DNA from 4 places in the Rhodoferax sp. GW822-FHT02A01 genome. Region 3 is predicted to be linked to each of the others. Evidence: predicted binding sites of a transcription regulator. Region 3 holds the regulator's gene; each other region holds the start of a gene.
What was found. The regulator FNR, encoded in region 3, switches genes on or off when oxygen is low (the NO sensors DNR and NnrR bind a similar motif). The targets are predictions, from matches to a motif close to TTGATNNNNATCAA.

Region 1: the regulator FNR is predicted to act here: its motif matches at 4,407-4,420, upstream of AAGF34_RS11900 (DUF3149 domain-containing protein).
Region 2: the regulator FNR is predicted to act here: its motif matches at 4,021-4,034, upstream of AAGF34_RS10720 (cytochrome C).
Region 4: the regulator FNR is predicted to act here: its motif matches at 1,674-1,687, upstream of cyoA (ubiquinol oxidase subunit II).

What each region holds. Positions count from the first base shown of each region.
Region 1 covers NZ_CP152376.1:2,536,740-2,542,597, reverse strand. Annotated here, with positions in the region: gene AAGF34_RS11920 (response regulator) at 1-1,157, opposite strand, end outside; gene AAGF34_RS11915 (transporter substrate-binding domain-containing protein) at 1,187-1,990, opposite strand; gene AAGF34_RS11910 (PLP-dependent aminotransferase family protein) at 2,211-3,731, opposite strand; gene AAGF34_RS11905 (DUF2917 domain-containing protein) at 3,917-4,252, shown strand; gene AAGF34_RS11900 (DUF3149 domain-containing protein) at 4,209-4,352, opposite strand; guanidine-I (ykkC/yxkD leader) riboswitch at 4,521-4,623, shown strand; gene AAGF34_RS11895 (ABC transporter permease) at 4,677-5,522, shown strand; gene AAGF34_RS11890 (ABC transporter ATP-binding protein) at 5,528-5,858, shown strand, end outside.
Region 2 covers NZ_CP152376.1:2,289,886-2,295,743, forward strand. Annotated here, with positions in the region: gene icmF (fused isobutyryl-CoA mutase/GTPase IcmF) at 1-1,079, shown strand, start outside; gene rquA (rhodoquinone biosynthesis methyltransferase RquA) at 1,083-1,826, opposite strand; gene AAGF34_RS10720 (cytochrome C) at 1,907-3,931, opposite strand; gene AAGF34_RS10725 (glutathione S-transferase N-terminal domain-containing protein) at 4,153-4,860, shown strand; gene AAGF34_RS10730 (DMT family transporter) at 4,857-5,750, shown strand; gene AAGF34_RS10735 (gamma-glutamyltransferase family protein) at 5,755-5,858, opposite strand, start outside.
Region 3 covers NZ_CP152376.1:4,018,461-4,024,318, forward strand. Annotated here, with positions in the region: gene ccoP (cytochrome-c oxidase, cbb3-type subunit III) at 1-820, shown strand, start outside; gene AAGF34_RS19135 (FixH family protein) at 920-1,195, shown strand; gene fnr (fumarate/nitrate reduction transcriptional regulator Fnr) at 1,203-1,922, opposite strand; gene hemN (oxygen-independent coproporphyrinogen III oxidase) at 2,131-3,525, shown strand; gene AAGF34_RS19150 (sulfite exporter TauE/SafE family protein) at 3,535-4,224, shown strand; gene dusA (tRNA dihydrouridine(20/20a) synthase DusA) at 4,316-5,320, shown strand; gene AAGF34_RS19160 (hypothetical protein) at 5,405-5,575, shown strand; gene AAGF34_RS19165 (NADP-dependent oxidoreductase) at 5,589-5,858, opposite strand, start outside.
Region 4 covers NZ_CP152376.1:1,785,680-1,791,537, forward strand. Annotated here, with positions in the region: gene AAGF34_RS08475 (MFS transporter) at 291-1,613, opposite strand; gene cyoA (ubiquinol oxidase subunit II) at 1,764-2,825, shown strand; gene cyoB (cytochrome o ubiquinol oxidase subunit I) at 2,829-4,832, shown strand; gene cyoC (cytochrome o ubiquinol oxidase subunit III) at 4,855-5,481, shown strand; gene cyoD (cytochrome o ubiquinol oxidase subunit IV) at 5,478-5,858, shown strand, end outside.

The sequences.
Region 1 (5,858 bases), 1.5 Mb from region 3:
TGCCCCAGGCGCAAGGGATCGCCGATGAGCCGGGGTGGAATGCCCGGGTTGTAGCGGATGAGGAATTCAATCCCCTTGTGCTCGGCCTGGAAGCTCAGCGTATCGGCAAGCTGCTCCAGCACTGCATCCAGACCGAACTCCACCTGCTCCATATCCAGCTTGCCGGCTTCGATCTTTGAAAAATCCAGAATGTCACTGATGATGCCCAGCAGGGAATTAGCCGCGCCCTGGGCCTTGGTAAGACGGTTGCGCAGACCCTGGGGCATGTCCTCCTTCAGTGCCAGGTACAGCATGCCCAGGATGGCGTTCATGGGTGTGCGGATTTCATGGCTCATATTGGCCAGGAAGTCCGATTTAGCCCGGGTCGCAGACTCGGCCTGCTCCTTGGCTTGCCGCAGCTCCAGGGTGCGCTCAGCCACGATCTTCTCGAGGTTCTGGTTCAGCGCATTGAGCTTCTGCATGGACTCGAACAGCCGGAAGCGGCTCACATCGAACGCCTTGACCAGTTCACCCAACTCATCCACAAAGGGGTAGTGCAAAGGCTCCAGCGGCACCGCCTGCGGCTGGTTGCGCCCATCCGCCACCGCCCTGGCCAGACGCGTCACGTGATCGGAGAGCTTGCGCCGCACGGCCCACCTGAACAGCAGCCACAAGGCCGTGGTCACCACCAGCGAATTGAGCAGGATGACGAGGACGCCGTACTTGGTGCGGTCCCAGATGACCTTGCGATCCGAGTACATCTTCAGGGTTCCGATCAAATTGTCACGACCCCGCATGGATTGGTGGTACAGGGGGAGCCGGATCAGCTTCTCGGCGTTGGGAAAAATGCCTGCCGCATCGAGGTCCGTCGAAGGCACATGGCCATCCTCGGCCAGCACTTCACCCGTGCTGCTCTCAATCTGAACGCCAGAAACAATCGCGTTTTGGCGAACCCCTTGAACAAGGGTTGCCAGTTGCGCCGAATCCAGCTGCCACACCGCACCAACGACGGTCGGCGAGATGGTGCGCCCCAACGTGGCCAGATCGCTTTCTATGTCCCGCCCCACATTGGCATATTGAATGACAAGCTGCACGCCCGTCATGCCGATAGCAACCAGCAAATACCAGGGAAGCAGGGTGTAGATGAGGCGCTGAGAAAGTGTTTGCGTAAACTGCATCGGTATTCTTTGCCGTGATGCCAGGCATCTTAGTGCCACCACCAGCTGGTATCCGTAGGCGGTGTTCCGGGCGGCAAGATCGGGTTGGTCATGCGCACTACCGTGCGCTTCTCTTTCGCCAAAGTGGCGATTTCGTTGGCGTGGTACGTCTCGAACAGCTGGCGAAACGACCCGTCTGCCAGCGCTGCCCGCAAGCCGCGCTCGATCTGCCCGGCCAAGGATTTGTTCTTCTTGTTGACCCAGAAATACACTGGATAGGGAAAGAACAAGGCCTTGCTTTGCTCCACGGCCAGCAGCGGATAGCGGACCTTGCGCTCCTCCAGCTCGCGCGCCGCCTCGTTCAATCCTCGGGGAAACGCATCAAAGCGCTTGGCCGATAGCATGACGAAGAGGTTCTCGTAGTTGGGTGAAGTCTCCACCGAGAACCCGTTGGCACGCATGACCGGCAGATCGGCCCATTGGCTGTTCAGGCCAAATACCAGTTGCTGCTGCAGTGCGGCAGCGTCCATGCGGGCAATGCGGTCCTGATCCGTCGCGCGGATCACAAAAATGCGAAACCCGACGATGCCGCGCAGGATGTCGATCTTGATCGGCAGCATCTGGCTTTCGCGTTCCACATTGGTTCCCAGCGCGATCACATCCAACTCGCCGGATTGCAGCAACTCCATGCCGCGGTTTTGTGTGATGTCTTCCTGGTAGGGCGTCAGCTGGTAGCTTGTGCTGGCGCCGCGCACATGGGACAACGCCAGCTCCAGCAACTTCCAGCGGTACTCGTAGATGGGCCCGGTCGGGAACACCGCAAGCCTTGTTTCTGCGGCCCAGGCGACGTGCAAGGGTTGAAATCCCCCCCACGCAAGCAGCAAAAGTGACAACAAGCACCGCCACCGGCCGAAGCAAAGTACGCGAACCTTCATATTCCCGCTTTCAAGGTCTTTTCGGACGCCATTGAAACCATCGACCTGTGTCGATGTTCCCTCCCCCCACAACTATGGGCGTCTTCAAATACCTATGCAAGACCTTTTTGCATGCCCTGCGCGCGCAGGATGCCTCGGCTCACCACAAATCGTAGGCTGAAACGTCCGCCTTGCTGATGAAGTCCATGCGCGATGCATCCATCGCAGCACGGCTGGTTTCATCGTCCAGCCCCTCCACCAGCTGGCAGGCCAACCGCCCCACCTGCGTCAGGGCCGCCTGCTCCTGCGGCCCCCAGGCGCCGGCAAAACTCAGGCGCAAGCAATGCCGGTAACGGTGGCTGGTGCAAAACAGCTGGCCCGGCCCCACGGTAATGCCTTGCGCCTTGCACAACGCAAACAGCACCATGGTGTCCACCTCACCGGGCAGCTCCACCCACAGCGTGTATCCGGCAGGTGGATCATTGACGCGGGTACCCACCGGAAAGCTGGCCTGGATCAGCTTGCGGGCCTGGCCCAGACGCTGTTTCATGAGCGCACTCAAGCGGCGCAAATGCGCCTCGTAACTGCCCTGCGTCAACAGGTCGGCCAGTGCATATTCCAGCACCGCGTTGGTGGAGGTGCCCTGCACCCGCTTCAGCGTAGATAGCTCCTTGCTCCAGCGCCCGGCCTCAACCCAGCCCAGACGGATGCCGGGCGACACGGTCTTGGCAAACGAGCCGCAGGTCATGACCCAGCCTTCGCTGTCAAAGGCCTTGACCGCACGCCGCCGGAAGTCGGTGGCCAGCAGGTCATTGAACACCACGTCCTCGATCAGCGGCACCTGGTACTGGGCCACCAGCCGCGCCAGCGCGCGCTTGTGCGTCAGCGGCATGATGGAGGCCAGCGGATTGGATAGCGTGGGCACCAGCAGCAAGGCCTTGATCGGCTGCGTGTCCAAGGCGAGCTGCAGCGCGGGCAGCGACACGCCGGTGCGCGGGTCTGTGGGCAAGGCAATGGCCTTGAGGTTGAGCGACTCCAGCAAATCCAGAAAGCCGAAGAACGTCGGACTTTCAATGGCCACCAGGTCACCGGGCTTGGTCACCGCCTGCAGGCACATGGCCACCGCGTTGATGCAGCCCGATGTGATGACGATGTTCTCGCCCTTGAGCGCACAGCCCAGATGCAAGGCGCGCAAAGCCACGGCATTGCGCAGGGCCAGCGTGCCGGACGAGCTGCTGTAATCGGTAAAGGTGTCGCGCTTGAGCCGCGCGGCGCGGCTGACCGCCACGCGGATACGATCATTGTCGAAAAAGTCCTTGTCCTTGGGGCTGTATCCGGCAAAGCTGACCGCCGGCCTTTCCAGGACGTTCGCTGCGTTGTCCGGCTGGCCCTTGGGCACTTCAGGCGCATGCTGGATGGCCCGCACCACGCCGGCTGCCTTGGCCCGGCTGGCAGTGGTCACGAAATAGCCCGACTTGTGGCGCGGCGTCACCACGCCGTGCTCTTCCAGATAGCGATAGGCCTGCACCACAGTGGCCACCGACACATGGTTCTGTGCTGCCGAATCGCGCACCGAAGGCAGGCGCTGCCCGGTTTGCAGGGCGCCAGACGCGATCAACTGCGCGCAGCGCAGTGCGATCTGCAAATACAGGAGGGGCGCCTCGGTTGCCATGCGTTCCATGGTAACGCCAACACCGCTCCGTGGTGCCCCAACCGCAGGCAAAAAAGCAGTACAGATGAACCCGAACCAGACCAGCACAGATGCATCGCCGCTTCTGTGTGCACCGGTACAGGTTGTCCTTCTGTATATATGGGCAAGAGCCGCACATCGGCAGACAGTTGAGCCATCACTACCGGAGAAAACCCATGTACCCTCAGCAGCCCGAGCCGTCCGTCCTATTACCCCGTCAGACCCGCCTGATCAATGCGGGTGAAGGCTTTCGTCTGGAAGTCCTGGGCGGCAGCCTGTGGCTGACCCGGCCCTGCGATGCGGTGGACCGTTTCCTGGCAGCCGGCTCCGTCATGGATCTGCATGAGGACCTGGTACTGATCCAGAGCGACTGGAGTCCGGCAAGCACACCGGCACAGCCAGCGCTTTACCGGCTGGTACCACTGACCCAGCAGATACAGCAGGGCACGCGACCGCGTGCCAGCCTGATCAAACGCTGTGGTTGGCTTCTGCTTCGTCCATTTTCCGCTTGAAGAAGCGGGCGTACCAGACGGCCATGCCCAGCACGATGACGATCACGGCCAGACTCATCAGGCCGTAGTCGGTTGAGAGAAGGTCTTGCATCAATTTCATGGCTTACTCCTTTGCAATCTGGTTTGCAGAATACGCACGGGGGCAAAGGGGGCTGTGATGTGCATCAAACAATGTGCACAGTCTGGTGCACGCGAATGTTGGCATTGATATTGCTCAGCTGTTTGCGAGAGGAAAACGCCAAGCCTTAATCATTTTTTAGTTTCAGTCATTCAAGACAGCTAGGGTTCCGGGTGCCATGCGCACTGCCTGGTCCAAGAGCGGTCGGCTGCACGCAAGTGCGGTTCCACGGAGGGATAAAAGCCCGGGAGATCACGGTTAACGCCGCCTGACCTCTCGCGTTTTTGTTTTTACCTGGAGCCTGATTTGCAAAATACACAGTCCCTCTATCTGCCGCCAGACGTTGCACCACGGGTCAAGAAACCCAGCATCTGGTCGATTGCAGCCTCCATCTCCCGCACCCAGTACTGGCTCTTTGCCGGCTTGGGCCTGCTGCTGCCCCTGGTGGCCTGGGCCGTGCTCACGGAGTCGGGCTATGTGGACCCGGTGTTCCTTCCCGGGCCGGTACAGGTGGTCACGCGGCTATTTGGCTGGATGATGGAGGACGACCTCTGGGGCGACACCATGATCAGCATGTACCGGGTGCTTGCCGGGTTTGTCCTCTCGGCCGTATTTGCCCTGCCGCTGGGCTTGCTGATAGGCGCTTTCAAGCCGATTGAGGCGATCCTGGAGCCGCTCACCGACTTCATCCGCTACATGCCGGCCGTGGCCTTCATTCCGCTGGTGATGCTGTGGCTGGGCATTGGCGAGAGCGCCAAGATTTCCATCATCTTCATAGGCACCTTCTTCCAGATGGTGCTGATGGTGGCCGAGAACGTGCGGCTGGTGCCACGGGCGCAGATCGAGGCGGCGCAGACCATGGGTGCAGACCGCGGTGAGATCGTGCAGCTGGTGCTGCTGCAGTCGGCCAAGCCCGCCATCCTGGATACCCTGCGCCTGACCATGGGCTGGGCCTGGACCTATCTGGTGGTGGCCGAACTGGTGGCTGCCAACTCCGGCCTGGGCTACTCCATCCTCAAGGCGCAACGCTTCCTCAAGACCGACACCATCTTCGGCGGAATCATCCTGATCGGCCTGATCGGCCTGCTGATGGACCAGGCCTTCCGCTGGTTGCATCGCCGCTCCTTCCCCTGGCTGCACAGCAAAGGTTAATGACCATGTCCAAAGTAGCCATACACAATCTGGGCAAATATTTTGGTGCACCCAGCACCAATGCAGTGCCCGCACTGCAGGGCGTGAACCTCTCCGTCGAAGAAGGCGAGTTCGTGACCCTGGTCGGCGCATCGGGCTGCGGCAAGTCCACGCTCTTGCGCATACTCGCCGGGCTGGAGACGCACACCAGGGGCAGTGTGGAATGCAACGGCCTGCCCATCGAAGGTCCAGGCGCGGACCGCGCCATGGTGTTCCAGCACTACAGCCTGTACCCGTGGCTGACGGTGATGCAGAACATCAAGTTCAGCCGGCGCCTCAAGGTCAAGCGCGAGAACC
Region 2 (5,858 bases), 1.7 Mb from region 3:
TCCTCAAGGAAGACCAGGGCCAGAACACCTGCATCTTCAGCACCGAGTTCAGCCTCAAGGTGATGGGCGACATCGCCGAATACTTTGTGCACCACGACGTGCGCAACTTCTACTCGGTGTCGATCTCGGGCTACCACATTGCAGAAGCAGGTGCCAACCCGATCAGCCAGCTCGCCTTTACGCTCTCCAATGGTTTCACCTTTGTGGAGGCGTACCTGGCGCGCGGCATGCACATCGACGACTTCGCGCCCAACCTGTCCTTCTTCTTCAGCAACGGCATGGACCCGGAGTACACCGTCATGGGCCGCGTGGCCCGGCGCATCTGGGCGGTGGCCATGAAGGAGCGCTATGGTGCCAACGAACGGTCCCAAAAGCTTAAGTACCACATTCAAACGAGTGGCCGCAGCCTGCACGCGCAGGAGATCCAGTTCAACGACATCCGCACCACGCTGCAAGCGCTGATTGCCATCTACGACAACTGCAACAGCCTGCACACCAACGCGTTTGACGAGGCCATCACCACGCCCACCGAAGACTCGGTGCGCCGCGCCATGGCGATCCAGCTCATCATCAACCGCGAATGGGGTCTGGCCAAGAACGAGAACCCCAACCAGGGCGCCTTCATCATCGAAGAGCTCACCGAGCTGGTGGAGGAAGCCGTGCTGGCCGAGTTCGAGAAGATTGCGGAGCGCGGTGGCGTGCTGGGCGCCATGGAGACCGGCTACCAGCGCAGCAAGATCCAGGACGAGAGCATGACCTATGAAATGCTCAAGCACACCGGCGAGCTGCCCATCATCGGCGTGAACACCTTCCGCAACCCGCACGGTGACCAGGTGCAGGACAAGCTGGAGCTGGCCCGTTCCACCGACGAGGAAAAGCAAAGCCAGTTGAAGCGCCTGCAGGACTTCCACGCCCGCAATGCAGACAAGTCACCCGCCATGCTGAAAGCCTTGCAGCAGGCCGTGATCGAAAACAGGAATGTGTTCGAGGTGCTGATGGACGCGGTGCGGGTCTGCTCGCTGGGGCAGATTACCAACGCTCTGTTCGAGGTGGGTGGTCAGTACCGCCGCAGCATGTAAGGCTCAGGCCTTCTTGGTCATCACGACCTTCTGGTACAGGCCTGCGAAGTAGGTCTGTTTTTCGATCTTTTCCACTGGCGCACCTTCGGGTAGCCAGCTGGCGATCTCGTGGTTCCAGACATCCATGGCAAAGGGCTCCAGTATGGTGAGCACCGGCACCATGAGGTAACGGAACGGGCTGAAGGCGCGGGGCTTGTGGTAGTCCACAAACACCAGCCTGCCGCCCGGCTTGGTGACCCGCAGGGCCTCGGCAATGGTCTTGCGGCGCACTTCGGCAGGCTGCTCGTGCAGCAGAAAGAACACCACCGTGGAGTCGTGGCTGCCGTCGGCAAACTGCAGCGCGGTGGAGTCCTGCAGATGGGCATTCACCCGCTGCGTGTTCTTGAGCTTGGCGTGCAGGTTCTTGATCTGTATGGGCGCCACATCAATCACGTCCACGCTGCCCTGCGGACCCAGACGCCGCACCAGATGTTCGGTGAAATCGCCATACACGCAGGCCACCTGCAGTACGCGGCCATTGATGACTTCGCCCATTTCCTGCAAGGCGGCGTCGCGCAGGCGCGCAAAGTTGCCCCACAGAATCAGGTTGACCAGCCACTGGCGTTCAAAGATGTGCACCGCACGCGGATGCAGGTAAGCCCACCAGTACGTGTTTTCCAGATAGGCTGGAATCGTGGCTGGAGGTAGCGCGTGTTTGGCGGACAGGGAAGTGGTTTCCACGGTATTGGCGGCGGGAGGTGGGCTCACTACATGTCTTTCAGGATGGGCCCGGTGCAGCAGAGCGGCACCGGGCAGTGGGAAGAGGTCAACAGTATCGCCACAAGCTCTTACAAACTGGTGAAGAAACCGATGCCAACCAGCGTCAACAGGGTCAGGCCGAACGCGATCAGTGTGAAGCCCAGGATCCTGGATGCCTTCATCTTGGCCGGTGACGGAGCATCGACCAGGCGGCTTTCCAGCTCGCCGCTATCGACCAAGCGCTGGTACTCCAGCGGATGCTCGTGCTTGAACTCTTCGAGCGAGAAGGTGCCGGTGAACATCACCACCTCCAGCGGGAACTTGTCGGGCCGGAAGTGGTTGTTGAAGAAGTGCACGGTGAACAGGAACACCACCGCCAGGAAGGCCTCTTCGCCGTGGAAGATGGCCGCCACATTGAACACCCAGCCCGGCAGGAAGGCACCAAACACATTGGGCAGCCACATCACCAGGCCACTGACGCCGATGATGGTGACACCCCAGAACGGAGCCCAGTAGTCGAACTTCTCCCAATAGGTCCAGCGGTCAAACTTCGGACGCGGACCCTTGCCGAAGAACCACTTGAACATGCCCAGCATGTCGGCAGCGTCCTTCAGATTGGGCACCAGCGAGTTCGGGCCGAAGATCTTGAAGTTCTTCCAGTCGCGTGCCACGCGCATGCCCATGTAGAACAGGTGCCAGAAGAACACGCCAGCAAAGATCACCGCATTGACCCGGTGGATCTTGCCCGCAATGTGCGGGCCGCCCAGTGCGTTCATCAGGTGCGATGCCCAGGGTGCATCCGGATAGAACAGCGGCATACCGGTCAGCGTGAGGATCATCAGGCTCAGTGCGAAGGTGATGTGGCCCAGGCGCCAGATCGGGCTGAAGCGCTGGATATGCTTGCCGGCCATATTGGCTGGAAGTACGTCGGCCTTGATGTGTGGCTGGCTCTGGCGCTGTTTGCGTTCCATGTATTCGCGGAAGAACCACAGCAGGGTGTGCAGCCAGAAGAAGCCGAAGGTACCCACCAGCAACTGCACCATGATCTGGAAGGCAATCCAGATTTGCGGGTACTTGTTGAAGTCGTGGTGGTTGCCGTGTGGCTGGAAGGAGGCAAAACCGTCCGGCGCCAGCGGGATTTCCTTCTTACCGCTGTGGCAGGTCTTGCAGGTCTTCATGCGGTTGTCCGGATGGACCTTGGAGGCCGGGTCATCCACCCGCAGGATGTCGTGGCTGCCATGGCAGTTGTAGCACTTGGCGGTATAGGCATAGCCTAGCGTGCTGATCTGGCCGTGGTAGGTGGCCTTGTACGACGCAAAGTTGGCCTCGTGGCAGCTTCCGCACTGCGAGGAGATGGACAGCTTGAAAGCGTTACCCGAGGTGCTGTTGACGGAATGCGCGCTGTGGCAGTCGCTGCAGACGGCGGCCTTGGGGTTGTGCTTTTCCAGCGATTCTTTGCCATGCACCGAGTCGGTATAGGCTTCCAGCTGGTCGGTGTGGCAGTTTTCGCCGCAGGTCTTGGAAATGCTCAGGCGCCAGGCGGCGCGCTCCGGCGAATCCTTGGGCAGACTGGCCGAAGGCACATTGAAGCTATGGGTGTCGTGGCAGTTGTCGCACGTGGCGTTGGGCTTGGTCTCGTCGTCTTCATTGGGCTTGGCGTGGAAGGACTTCTTGTACAGCTCAATGTTCTGAACTACCGTGCCCAGACGTGGGCGCTCGGCGGCCTTGCCATCCTTTTGCACCTGTTCCCAGAGCGCCTGGTGGCAGCCCGCACAGTCCACTTTCTTCAGCGGCTCGGTGGTGTTCTTCTGGTGGGCATTGCCTGTGCCCGCGTTGTCCTTGATGTCGGTGTGGCAGGCCACGCACTGCATCTTGCCGTGCACACCCTTGGCCAGCGCGTCTGCGGCGACTGCATGCAACACCCGTTCCTTGCCCTTGCCATCGCTGGCTTTGAGTTTGCCTTTGCCACCATCGTGGCAGCTCAGACAAGTGGCGTTGTCCAACCCGGTTGCGGCGGCGCTCGCCGCGCTTTGGGCCCAGGCCCCGACTGACAGAAACAGTGCCAGAAGGCACATCAAGAAGTGACGCAGTGACAGAGCAGGGTTGGTTTGCATGGTGTATTTCAGATTATTTTGGATGCTACTTCCCGAGGGCCATTATGTGGGGCGAGCGAAGAAGGCCACAACCATTACCAGCGGAGGACTTGATTTACCTCAATCTACTGTTGTGAACAGTCCCAATAGCGTCCGGTGGGCGGGTACGGTTATCCGCCAGCCGCACCCTTGATATGCCCGGCCCATGCCAGAATCTGCCCACATTCCCGCACTTACTGACCATGAACACGCTTTCAGACTTCCCCATCACCCGCAAATGGCCTGCCCAGTATCCGCAGCGCCTGCAGCTGTACTCGCTGCCCACCCCGAACGGAGTCAAGGTTTCCATCATGCTGGAGGAAACCGGCCTGCCGTATGAGCCACATCTGGTGAGCTTCCAGACCAATGATCAGACTTCGCCGGAGTTCCTTTCGCTCAATCCCAACAACAAGATTCCCGCCATCATCGATCCCGACGGCCCGGGGGGCAGACCTCTGGCACTGTTCGAGTCCGGCGCCATTCTGTGGTACCTGGCCGAAAAGACCGGCCAACTGATTCCGGCGGATGCAGCCGGGCGCTACGAAACCCTGCAGTGGCTGATGTTCCAGATGGGCGGCATTGGCCCCATGTTTGGCCAGGTGGGCTTCTTCCACAAGTTTGCCGGCAAGGACTTTGAAGACAAACGTCCGCGCGACCGCTACGTGGCCGAAAGCAGCCGCCTGCTGGGTGTGCTCAACCAGCGCCTGGAAGGGCGCGCGTGGGTCATGGGTGAGAGCTACACCATCGCCGACATTGCCATCTTCCCCTGGGTGCGCAACCTGATCGGTTTCTATGGTGCAGGTGATCTGGTAGGCATAGAGAAGTTCCCGCAAGTGATTCGTGTGCTGGAACAGTTCGTGGCGCGCCCGGCGGTGGAGCGCGGCCTGCAGATTCCGAAAGCAGCGGCTTGAACCGTTCAGCGGCGAAGCACAGGCTGTTGCTGGGCGGCGTGCTGCTGGTAACGGCTCTGGTGTGCTTTGTCATTCTGGACACCACCACCAAGTGGGTGACGCAATCGGTGCCGCCCTTGATGGCGCTGTGGGTGCTGTTCGGGATCCAGGCGGCGGTATCCATTGCCTTTGTTTCCTGGCGTCGCGGGTTCGCGAGCATGCGCACGGTTCATCTGAAGTGGCATGTGGTGCGCGGCATGTTGCTGCTGGCCGTCCAGGGGCTGGCGTTTTTCAGCCTGCGCTACCTGCCGGTGGGTGAATTCACGGCGATGGCCATGACCACGCCCTTGTTTGTCACGTTGCTGGCAAGCCGGATTTTGGGTGAGCATGTGTCGCTGTATCGGCTGTTGCTGGTGGGCGGCGGCCTGGCCGGCACCCTGGTCATCGTGCGACCCGGCAGCGGTGCGTTTGGCTGGGCTGTCCTGTTGCCCATGGGGCTGGTGGTCTTCAATACGGCCTACCAGTTGTTGACCAGCCGCATGGCCCGCACTGAAGATGCGGTGAGCACCCAGGCCTATACCTGTTCGACCGCGTTGCTGTGTCTGACTGTGGTTCTTCCCTGGATCTGGGCGCCCGTGCCGGACCTGCAGGCAGGGCTGGGTTTGCTGGTGATGGGGCTGGCTGCATCGGCAGGCAATCTGCTGTTCATCCTGGCGTTTGAGCGAGCCCCGGCGGCCACGCTCACCCCCTATATGTATCTGCAGATCGGCTTAGGCATTCTGGGCGGCTGGCTGGTGTTCAGCCACGTGCCGGATGCGCAGTCGGTCATGGGTATGGGATTGATTGCCGCATGCGGCGTGGCGGGTGCCGTTCTGACGCTGCACGAAAAGCACAGGCTCGCCGCGACCTGAGTCTTCACGGCAATCCGACCGCCAAGCCATCGCTGCGTGGATCGTGGGCGCCGGTCATTTGGCCGCTGACTGCGTCGATGGCAATGGCGCCCGGGTGTCCCATGAGCG
Region 3 (5,858 bases):
TAAAGCCAAGGCAATGACCTCCCACGACAACACCACCGGACACGTGTGGGACGGCGACCTGCGTGAAATGAACAACCCCCTGCCACGCTGGTGGGTGGGCCTGTTCGTCATCACCATCATCTTTGCAGCCGTGTACCTTTCTCTGTACCCCGGTCTGGGCAGCTCTCCTGGCAGCTCCGGCTGGACGTCGCATGGACAGTATGACGCCGAGGTTGCCAAGGGCAATGCCGAAGTGGCGCCTATCTACGCCAAGTTCATGGCCATGAAGGTGGAGGACGTTGCCAAGGATCCCCAGGCACATGCCATTGGTGAACGTCTGTTCATGAACAACTGCTCGCAGTGCCATGGCTCCGATGCGCGTGGCGGCAAGGGCTTCCCCAACCTGACTGACAATGACTGGCTCCATGGTGGCACACCCGAGAAAATCGTGGAAACCATCACCAAGGGCCGTGTTGGCAACATGCCTTCGATGGCAGCCGCAGTGGGCACTTCTGACGACGTCAAGAATGTTGCCAACTATGTGCTGAGCCTGTCTGGCAGCCCGCACGACTCCGTGCGTGCCAACCTGGGCAAGGAAAAGTTCGGTGTGTGCGCTGCATGCCACGGCCCAGACGGTAAGGGTATGCAAGCGGTGGGCTCTGCCAACCTGACCGACAACATCTGGTTGCACGGTTTTGGTGAGCAGGCCATCATCAACATGATCACCAACGGCAAGACCAACATCATGCCCGCTCAGGAAAATAAGCTCAGTCCTGAGCAGATCCATGTTGTGGCTTCTTATGTCTGGGGTCTGTCCAACCTGGGCACTGCTCAGCAGTAAGTCGACTCAGTAGCAGCTTCTACCCTGGCAGTGTTTCGAGTCCTGACTCGAAGTCCTGCCGGGGTTTTCTCTTTCAAGTATTGAATGCAAGGAACCGATATGAGTCAGCTCGCCAATGCACCAGAAGCCAAACCATGGTGGAAGTTCGGTCACGTATGGATGGTTGTGGCAGGTCCTGCCATCGTTGTTGTGGCAAGTTTTATCACGCTGTACCTGGCCATCAGCCGACCAGATCCTGTAACGGATGAAAACTACTACCAGAAGGGACTGGAAATCAACAAGACGCTAGGTGGTACACCGTCCAGTGCCGCACCTGCGATGGCTGCAAGGAATCACGCAGCTACTGGCGTCCCCAAGCCTGTGGACGCCCCCTGAACGCTACTTAGCTGCAAACCTTCGGGTTGACGATTTCACGCAGCGCGTCCGTGTTCAGAATGCGGACGTGGCGTTGTTTGACCTCGACGATGTTTTCTTCGACGAACTTGGAGAAGGTGCGGCTGACCGTCTCCAGCTTGAGGCCCAGGTAGCTGCCAATTTCTTCACGCGTCATGCGCAGGACCAGCTCCGATTGAGAGAATCCGCGAGCGTGCAGACGCTGCACCAGGTTGAGCAGGAACGCCGCCAGGCGTTCTTCAGCGCGCATGCTTCCGAGCAGAAGCATCACGCCATTTTCGCGCACGATTTCCCGGCTCAAAATTTTGTGCACGTGGCGCTGCAGCGCTGAAACCTCGCGCGACAGCTCTTCAATCTTTTCAAAAGGCATGACGCACACTTCTGCGTCTTCCAGTGCTACGGCGTCGCAGGTGTGGTGCTCCTGGACGATGCCGTCCAGGCCAACAATTTCGCCTGCCATCTGAAAACCCGTCACTTGGTCGCGGCCATCTTCGGAGGCAACGCAGGTCTTGAAGAAACCTGTGCGGATCGCATACAGGCTGGTGAATCTCTCGCCATTGCGAAACAGTGTGGCGCCGCGCTTGACTTTGCGGCGACTGCCCACCACTTCGTCAATACGCTCCAATTCGGAAGGGGTCAGCCCCAGGGGCATACACAGTTCACGCAGATTGCAGTTGGAACAAGCGACCTTGATGCCGTGGGCACTCATTTCAACCACGTTGCCCGCCGGCCTGATGGAAATCGCGGGATGGGCTTCATCCGGTAGATATGCGTTCATGTGTTCTTCCTTATCTCACCTGATCCAAATCAATTATGAACCTAAATTTCGAAATGTCATGTATTCGAGACCTTGATTCACATCAAACTATCTGTTTGCATCTTCAGGCACATTGTCGGGGATATGTCCTGGAGTACCTATGAATTCTGTCGTATCCCCCGTCACCGAAGACTTGCTGCGCCAATACGACGTTTCCGGCCCGCGCTACACCTCGTATCCTACCGCCGACCGCTTCGTTGAGGCCTTCAATGCAGAAGATTATTCTCAGGCACTGACACAACGCCGCAGCGGGCCTGCTGCTTTGGCATTGCCGCTTTCGCTTTACATACATATCCCATTCTGCGAGTCGCTGTGCTACTACTGCGCATGCAACAAGATCATCACCAAGCACCACGAAAAGGCTGCCGAATACCTGACTTACCTGGAAAAAGAGGTGGCTTTGCATACCCAGCTGATTGGAACTGCACAGTCCGTAAGCCAGTTGCACCTGGGCGGAGGCAGCCCCACCTTTCTGAGCGACGATGAGCTTCGTGCCGTCATGGCGATGCTCAAGCGCAATTTCACCTTTGTCCCTGGTGGGGAATACTCCATTGAAATAGATCCCCGCACCATCGATGCCGAGCGGCTGGATACCCTGGCCGAGCTGGGCTTCAACCGCCTGAGCTTCGGCGTGCAGGATTTTGACCCGGCGGTCCAGAAGGCCGTGCACCGTGTGCAGCCAGCCGAGCAGGTCTTCTCCTTGGTGGCAGATGCGCGCAGCCGTGGGTTTGAATCCATCAATGTAGATCTCATCTACGGCCTGCCCAAGCAAAGCCCTGAGTCGATTGAGCGGACCATTGCCCAGATCATCGAGCTGCGTCCGGATCGCATCGCTTTGTACGCCTACGCCCATCTGCCGGAACGCTTCAAACCGCAGCGCCGCATCAACATTGCCGAGATACCGAGCGGCGGCTCCAAGATTTCCATGCTGTCACGTTCCATGGCCGCACTGATGGAGGCCGGCTACGTCTATGTGGGCATGGACCATTTCGCCTTGCCGGACGACGCGCTGGCCGTGGCTAAGCGCCAGGGACGTTTGCATCGCAACTTCCAGGGCTACAGCACGCAGCCCGATTGCGATCTGATCGCCCTGGGTGTTTCGAGCATTGGGCGAATCGGCGCTACCTACAGCCAGAATGCCAAGACGCTGGAAGAGTATTACGACGCCCTGGACCAGGGGCGCTTTCCCATTGTCCGCGGGTTGGCCTTGACCCGGGACGATCTGGTGCGTCGAGCCGTCATCATGGCGCTTATGTGCCAGGGGCAGGTTCAATATGAATCGATTGAGCTGGCCTACCTGATCGAGTTCAACAGCTACTTTGCCAAGGAGTTGGAAGTCCTGCGTACGCTGGTGGACCAAGGTTTGGTGGTGCTGGAGGAAAGTGCGATCCAGGTCACCGCCAAGGGCTGGTTCTTCGTGCGTGCCGTGGCCATGGTGTTTGACCGCTACCTGCAAACTGACCGTACCCGCGCCAAGTTCTCCAAGATCATTTAGCATCGAAGAATGCAATTTTCCTTGGGCGCCACGGCGCTGTTGATGGGGCTTGCCGGCGGCCCCCATTGCGTCGCCATGTGTGGCGCCGCCTGCGCCGGCATTGGTCAGGCGGCCGGAGCCCGCAAGAACCCGGCAATATTGAGCTTTCAACTCGGGCGCATCGTGGGTTACTCCGCTTTGGGTGCCTTGGCTGCCGCCAGCATGCAGGGGCTGGGCTGGATGACCATCCAATCCGCGGCTCTGCGACCGGTCTGGAGCATGTTCCATGTGGCCGCCATGTTGCTTGGACTGGTGCTGCTGATCCGCGCCCAACAACCCATCTGGCTGGAGTCTGCTGGGCGGCGCATCTGGGCGCGCGCCAAGGCTTTGGGCGCCGGAGCGGGCGGTGCACCGCTGCTGCTGGGAACGTTGTGGGCCTTGTTGCCCTGCGGGTTGCTGTATTCCGCCTTGCTGGTTGCCGCCATGGCTGGCGGTCCGTTGGATGGCGCTCTGGTCATGGCGCTGTTTGCATTGGGTACCAGTGTCACCATGACTGCCGCACCTTGGCTCTGGCTCAAGCTGCGTGGCAGCGGTCGAATGGGGGGCAGCAGTGGTGCTTGGGGCGTTCGGTTGGCTGGATTGGCTTTGGCGGTCAGTTCCGGTTGGGCCTTGTGGATGGGCCTGATGCATAACACGGCGCCCTGGTGCGTCAACCCCTGATCGCCGGTGCCGAGCCCTTAGCCGAGGCCGGAAATGCCAGCCATGGTCTAATTTAGCCCCTTGGCACCACCCCCATTTTTCTGGTTTTGAATTGAAAACCGCCTATTCCCCTCATCGTCTCAGCGTTGCACCCATGCTCGACTGGACGGACAAGCATTGCCGCTACTTTCACCGGCTCATGACCCGCCACGCCCGCCTGTACACCGAGATGGTGACCACCGGCGCCTTGCTGCATGGCGATGTGCCGCGCCATCTGGACTACAACGCGGAAGAGCATTCTGTCGCCTTGCAACTGGGGGGCAGCGATGCCGCAGATTTGGCAGCTTGCGCCAAATTGGGCGAGCAGTGGGGCTATGACGAAATCAATCTGAATTGCGGCTGCCCATCGGAGCGGGTGCAGCGCGGTGCCTTTGGTGCCTGTCTGATGAACGAAGCATCCCTGGTGGCCGACTGCGTCAAGGCCATGCAAGACGTGGTGGACGTGCCGGTGACCGTCAAGCACCGCATCGGCATCGATCGCACGGAGAGCTATGACTTTGTGCGGGACTTTGTGGGTACGCTTTCGGATGCCGGTTGCAAGGTGTTCATCGTGCACGCGCGCAACGCCTGGCTCAAGGGCCTGTCCCCGAAGGAAAACCGGGAGGTTCCGCCTTTGCGTTACGACGTGGTGTACCAACTCAAGAAAGACTTCCCGGCGCTCACCATTTCCATCAATGGCGGTATTCAAATCACCACACAGGTTGCGGAACAACTCGCACATGTGGACGGCGTCATGCTGGGCCGTGAGGCCTATCACAACCCCTGGTGGCTCGCGAGTTGGGATCACGCCTTTTTTGGTGATCCTCAATCCGGCTTGACGCGGGGAGAGGTCGAAGAACACATGGTGGCCTACATGGAGCGCGAAGCCGCGCAACATGGCACCTCCTGGTACACCATCGCCCGCCACATGCTGGGCCTGCGCCACGGCTTACCCGGTGCTCGCAAATGGCGGCAGGCCTGGAGTGACCATCGCCACAAGGGTCTGTCTGCGCGGGAAGTTCTGAAAATTGCCCGGCAGGGCGTGCGCGCTGACCTGACGGAAGATGCTGCCGCTTAGCTGCATAAGCGACAGCATCTGAATTTGTCGGTGCCCCGCGAGTAGCATGGCGCGAAGATCGCAGCCCAGGTGGAAGGCCTGGGCGTGGGTTGGCTGCCGTTGGAAAAAGTGCGCCAACTTTTAAAGAAGGGCACGCCGGTGGCGCTGCCTACAGAAGACCCGCGCGAACCGAATCTGCTGTTTGTCGGCTGGCATTCGCATCGTGCCGGGCCCAGCCTTGAAAAAAACATTGTGGCGCCAACAGTCCTATCCTGATGCTGAACCGGATTTACCTGAGCTTGATGACAACCTTGCCCTTTGCGCGGCCTGCCTCGACGTAGGCCACGGCGGCATTGGTTTCTGCGAAAGGGAACAACCGATCCACAACCGGGCGTATGGCCCCAGCCTCGATGATTCGGGTGATCTCACGTAGTTGGCTTCCGTTTGCCTTCATGAAGAGGAACGCGTAGTCGATACCGAGGCTCTTCGCTTTGCGCCGGACGCCCGAACTCAGCATCCGCAAGACCAATCGGACGAACCCGGGGGCTTTGATTTCCTG
Region 4 (5,858 bases), 2.2 Mb from region 3:
GGGTACGTAATTGCGTCGAGAGGTCAAAGATGTCGTTCAAGCCGTGCGAATGATGTGGTCTCCTGTTCAGGCAAGTGCCGCAGGTTTCAGACCAATCCCGCTGCTCTCCGTCCTCTGGCCTGAAAGCGCTCCGATGGCGGTGAAATCTTCACAAATAGGAAGTTGATCCGGACGATCGAGACAACATGCGATGATGGAATGCCTTCGAGTAATCTTTGACTAAGATGGCCGGTACTCAATGAACAAAAGATTGCATTCGTTAAACGCTGTGGTCGACAACACCTTGAAGCTCAGTCACGAATCTCCAGTGCCCGGTTGATGCTCAATGCCGCCAAAGTGCCAAGTGCACCCGTCAAAAGATAGACCCCCACGTAAGCCAAGCCAAAGTGTGCAGACAGCCCCAGCACCACCAACGGCGCGAACCCAGCGCCAGCTAGCCATGCAAGGTCGGACGTCAGGGCAGCACCGGTATAGCGGTACTTGGTCGCAAAATTGGCGGCGACAGCGCCCGACGCCTGGCCATAGGACAGTCCTAGCAGCGCAAATCCCAGCAGAATGAACAGGCGCTGGCCATTCCAGCCATCGGCCAGTAAATTGGGCGCCAACAGGCTGAACAGCGCAATCAGCAGTGCCAAAGCACCCAGCGTGCGGCGCCGGCCGAAGCGGTCGGAAATCAGGCCCGAGGCCACAATGCCCACGATGGCGAGAACCGCACCCACCATCTGAGTCGCCAAAATATCGTCGGCCGATTGCAAGGAATAGAGGGTGATCCACGACAGGGGGAAAACGGTGACCAGATGGAACAGCGCATAGCTGGCCAGCGCTGCCAAGGCACCGATGACCACGTTGCGACCTTGTGTGCGCACCACTTCCACAACCCCGGCGGGCTCCAGCTCATGCGCGTCCAGCAACCGGGCGTACTCCGGAGTGGATACCAGGCGCAAGCGGGCAAACAAGGCAACCACGTTGATGGCAAAGGCTACATAGAAGGGATAGCGCCAGCCCCAGTCTGTGAAGTCCACCGCGTTGATTTCAGCAAGCAGGTAGGAAAACAGCCCGGCAGCCAGAATGAAGCCGACGGGTGCGCCCAGTTGGCCCAGCATGGCGTACCAGCCGCGCTTGTGCGGTGGCGCATTCAATGCCAGCAGCGAGGGTAGGCCATCCCATGATCCGCCCAACGCAATGCCCTGGCCGATGCGAAACAGTGCCAGCAGCATGACTGAGAGCGAACCCCATTCCGCAAAGGTAGGCAAAAAGGCAATGCCTGCCGTAGACGCGCCCATTAGAAAGAGGGCGGCAGTCAGCTTGCTTTCCCGGCCAAACCGGCGCTGCAGCGCCATGAAGGTCACGGTGCCCAGGGGTCGCGCCACAAACGCCAGCGCAAACAGCATGAAGGCATGCAGCATGCCATCCAGCCGAGTCTCCATCGGGAAAAACACGGATGGAAAAACTAGTACTGAGGCTATTCCATAGACAAAAAAATCAAAATATTCCGATGTTCTGCCGATGATCACGCCTATTGCGATTTCGCTTGGTGCAATGTGCGGTGCCTGTGGGGCAACGTCAGTGTGCGTGCTTTCATTGAAATGGGTGTTCGCGGTAGCAGTCATCATGGTTTGTCTCCGTTCTTTTGACCCAGGTTGGTTCTTCACCGTACCGAGCCAGCTCTACTTTTGACCTAGGACAATATGTCCAATCGCCAAATGGTCTAGCTGCGGCTAGATTAGCCGCTTTCACCCTCGGTGCCCCCCTAGGTTTTCCCCATGACTTATCTCAAGCGTCTATACGGACCGCTTTTTCTATTGTTCTGTGCTGGTTTGGCCGGTTGCAACACGGTTGTGATGAATCCTTCGGGTGACATCGCGTCCCAGCAGGCCCACCTGATTGTTGTATCCACGCTACTGATGCTGTTGATCATCGTGCCGGTGATCGTTCTGACCCTGCTGTTTGCCTGGCGCTACCGCCAAAGCAACAAGAACGCAACCTACACACCCGAATGGGATCACTCCACCTCCCTGGAGCTGGTGATCTGGGGTGCTCCGCTGTTGATCATCATTGCACTGGGGCTGCTGACCTGGATTAGCACCCACACCCTGGACCCCTACCGCCCCCTGCAGCGCCTGGACGCCGAGCGGCCCATTTCGCCCGGCACCTCGGTGCTGACGGTGGAAGTGGTGGCGCTGGACTGGAAGTGGCTGTTCATCTACCCCGAGCTGGGCATTGCCAGCGTGAACGAGCTGGTGGCTCCGGTGGATGTGCCCATCCGCTTCAAGATAACGGCGTCCACGGTGATGAACTCTTTCTACATTCCCGCCCTGGCGGGGCAGATCTATGCCATGCCCGGCATGGAGACCAAGCTGCACGCCGTGATCAACAAGCCGGGGGTGTACGACGGCTTCTCTGCCAACTACAGCGGTGCGGGCTTCTCGGGCATGCACTTCAAGTTCCAGGGTATGGCTGCTGCGGACTTTGAGCAGTGGGTCCAGCAGACCCGCTCGGGATCCGCAACGCTGGGCCGTGAAGACTACCTGCGGCTGCAGCAGCCCAGCATCAATGCGCCGGTGCAGCACTTTGCCAAGGTGGCGCCCAAGCTGTTCGACACCGTGGTGGACCGCTGTGTGGAGCCCGGCAAGATGTGCATGAGCCAGATGATGGCCGTGGACGCCCGTGGCGGTATGGGCGTGAACACGTTTGATGTGGGCAACACCCAGCCCTTGCTTTCGCCCGGCAGGCGTTATGTGCTGGCCGAGGCCTGCACCCCCAAGGACAGCCTGGCCTTCAATGGCCCCAGCGATAACGCATCCCCCAACGGCACCCGTAACTGAACCATGTCTGCACAATTCGACTTAACCAACAACCTGCTGGGCCGCCTGAGCCTGGAGGCCATTCCGTACCACGAGCCGATTCTGGTCGGCACGTTCATTTTTGCCGCGCTGGGCGGACTTGGCGTATTTGCAGCGGTGACCTACTTCAAGCTCTGGGGCACCTTCTGGCGCAACTGGGTGACCAGCATCGACCACAAGCGCATCGGTGTGATGTACATCGTGATGGCCATCATCATGCTGCTGCGCGGCTTTGCCGACGCGCTGATGATGCGCGGCCAACAGGCCCTCTCCTTTGGTGACAACGCAGGCTTTCTGCCACCCCACCATTACGACCAGGTGTTTACCGCACACGGCGTGATCATGATCTTCTTCGTGGCCATGCCCTTGGTCACCGGCTTCATGAACTACGTGGTGCCGCTGCAGATTGGCGCCCGCGACGTGGCTTTCCCGTTCCTGAACAACTTCAGCTTCTGGATGACCGCCAGCGGTGCTGTGCTGGTGATGCTGTCGCTGTTTGTGGGTGAGTTTGCACGCACCGGCTGGCTGGCTTATCCACCCTTGTCGGGTATCCTGCAGAGCCCGGATGTGGGGGTGGACTACTACATCTGGTCCTTGCAAATTGCCGGGGTGGGGACGACGCTGTCGGGCATCAACCTGATTGCCACCATCCTCAAGATGCGCGCGCCGGGCATGACCATGATGAAAATGCCCGTGTTCACTTGGACGTCCCTGTGCACCAACGTGCTGATCGTTGCGGCCTTCCCGGTGCTGACCGCCGTGCTGGTGCTGCTGTCGCTGGACCGTTACGTTGGCACCAACTTCTTCACGAACGACCTGGGCGGCAACGCCATGATGTACGTGAACCTGATCTGGATCTGGGGCCACCCCGAGGTCTACATCCTGGTGCTGCCGGTGTTCGGCATCTTTTCTGAAGTGGTTTCCACCTTCAGCCGCAAGCGCCTGTTTGGCTATGCCTCCATGGTCTACGCCACGGTGGTGATCACCATCCTGTCGTACCTGGTGTGGCTGCACCACTTCTTCACCATGGGTTCGGGTGCGAGCGTGAATTCGTTCTTCGGCATCACCACCATGATCATCTCCATCCCCACCGGGGCCAAGATTTTCAACTGGCTGTTCACCATGTACCGTGGCCGCATCCAGTTTGAGGTGCCCATGCTGTGGACCATCGGCTTCATGATCACCTTCGTGATCGGCGGCATGACCGGCGTGCTGCTGGCTGTGCCTCCCGCCGACTTTGTCCTGCACAACAGCCTGTTCCTGATTGCCCACTTCCACAACGTGATCATTGGCGGCGTGGTGTTTGGCGCATTTGCCGGCATCAACTACTGGTACCCCAAGGTGTTTGGCTACAAGCTGGATTCCTTCTGGGGCAAGTGCTCGTTCTGGTTCTGGTTCGTGGGCTTCTACTTTGCCTTCATGCCCCTGTATGTGCTGGGCCTGATGGGCGTGACGCGCCGCCTGAGCCACTTTGAAGACCCGTCCCTGCAGATCTGGTTCCAGGTGGCCGCGTTCGGCGCGGTGCTGATTGCCTTGGGCATTGGCTGCTTCCTGATCCAGCTGGTAGTGAGCTTCCTGCGCCGTGAGCAACTGCGCGACCTGACTGGCGACCCGTGGGGTGGGCGCACGTTGGAGTGGTCCACTTCTTCGCCCCCACCTGACTACAACTTTGCCTTTACCCCCATCGTGTACGACAACGATGCCTGGTACGACATGAAGCAGCGCGGCCACCAGCGCCCCACCAGCGGCTTCAAGCCCATCCACATGCCCAAGAACACGGCGGCTGGCGTGGTGATTGCAGGCTTGTGCACGGTCCTTGGTTTTGCCGTGATCTGGCAAATGTGGCTGATCGCCATCGTGTCGTTTGCCGCAGTGGTGGTGAGCTCCATCGTGCATACCTTCAACTACCAGCGCGACTTCCACATTCCTGCCGACCAGGTAACCCGTACCGAAGACGCGCGTACCCAGGCCCTCGCGGCTCTGGTGTGAACGGCGCAGGAGAACGACCCCCATGACCGCATCCACTACCCTCCACCCCGCCGGCGCCACGCCGCGTTTCTACGACGATGGCAGCCACCATCCGCAGCAAGGCACCTTGCTGGGCTTCTGGCTCTATCTGATGAGCGACTGTCTGCTGTTCGCCGTGCTGTTTGCGGCCTATGCCGTGCTGGGTCGCAGCTATGCCGCCGGCCCGTCTGGTGCCGACCTGTTTGACCTGCCCGTGGTGGCCACCAACACCGCGCTGTTGCTGTTCTCATCCATTACCTACGGCATGACCATGATTGCCATGCAGCATGGCAAGAAGCAACATGTGCTGATCTGGCTGGCCATTACCGGCCTGTTCGGCCTGGGCTTTCTGACGCTGGAGCTCAATGAGTTTGCGCACCTGATTCACGAAGGTGCGGGCCCGCAGCGCAGCGCCTTCCTGTCGTCTTTCTTCACGCTGGTGGGTACCCACGGTTTGCACGTCACCTTCGGCACGATCTGGCTGGTGACGCTGATGGTGCAAGTCGGCAAGGGCGGCCTCACTGCCGCCAACAAGCGCCGCCTGACCTGCCTGTCCATGTTCTGGCACTTTCTGGATGTGGTCTGGATCGGCGTGTTTACTTTTGTCTATCTGATGGGAACCCTGCCATGAGCCAACATTCTCACGACGAACACCACGATGACGGGCATCACGAAGACGACGGCTACCACGCCACGGTCAAGGGCTATGTCCAGGGCTTCCTGCTGTCGGTGGTCCTGACGGCTATTCCCTTCTGGCTGGTCATGGCCAAGGTACTGCCCACACCGGGCATCACGGCCGCGGTGATTTTGTTCCTGGCGGCAGTGCAGATCGTGGTGCATATGGTGTATTTCCTGCACATGAACGCCAAGGTGGAAGGCGGCTGGTCTCTGCTGGCGCTGATCTTTACCGGTGCGGTGCTGGCCATCATGCTCTCGGGTTCGATCTGGGTGATGTACCACCTCAACACCAACATGATGCCCACTCCGCATTCGATGCAAGAACTGCCC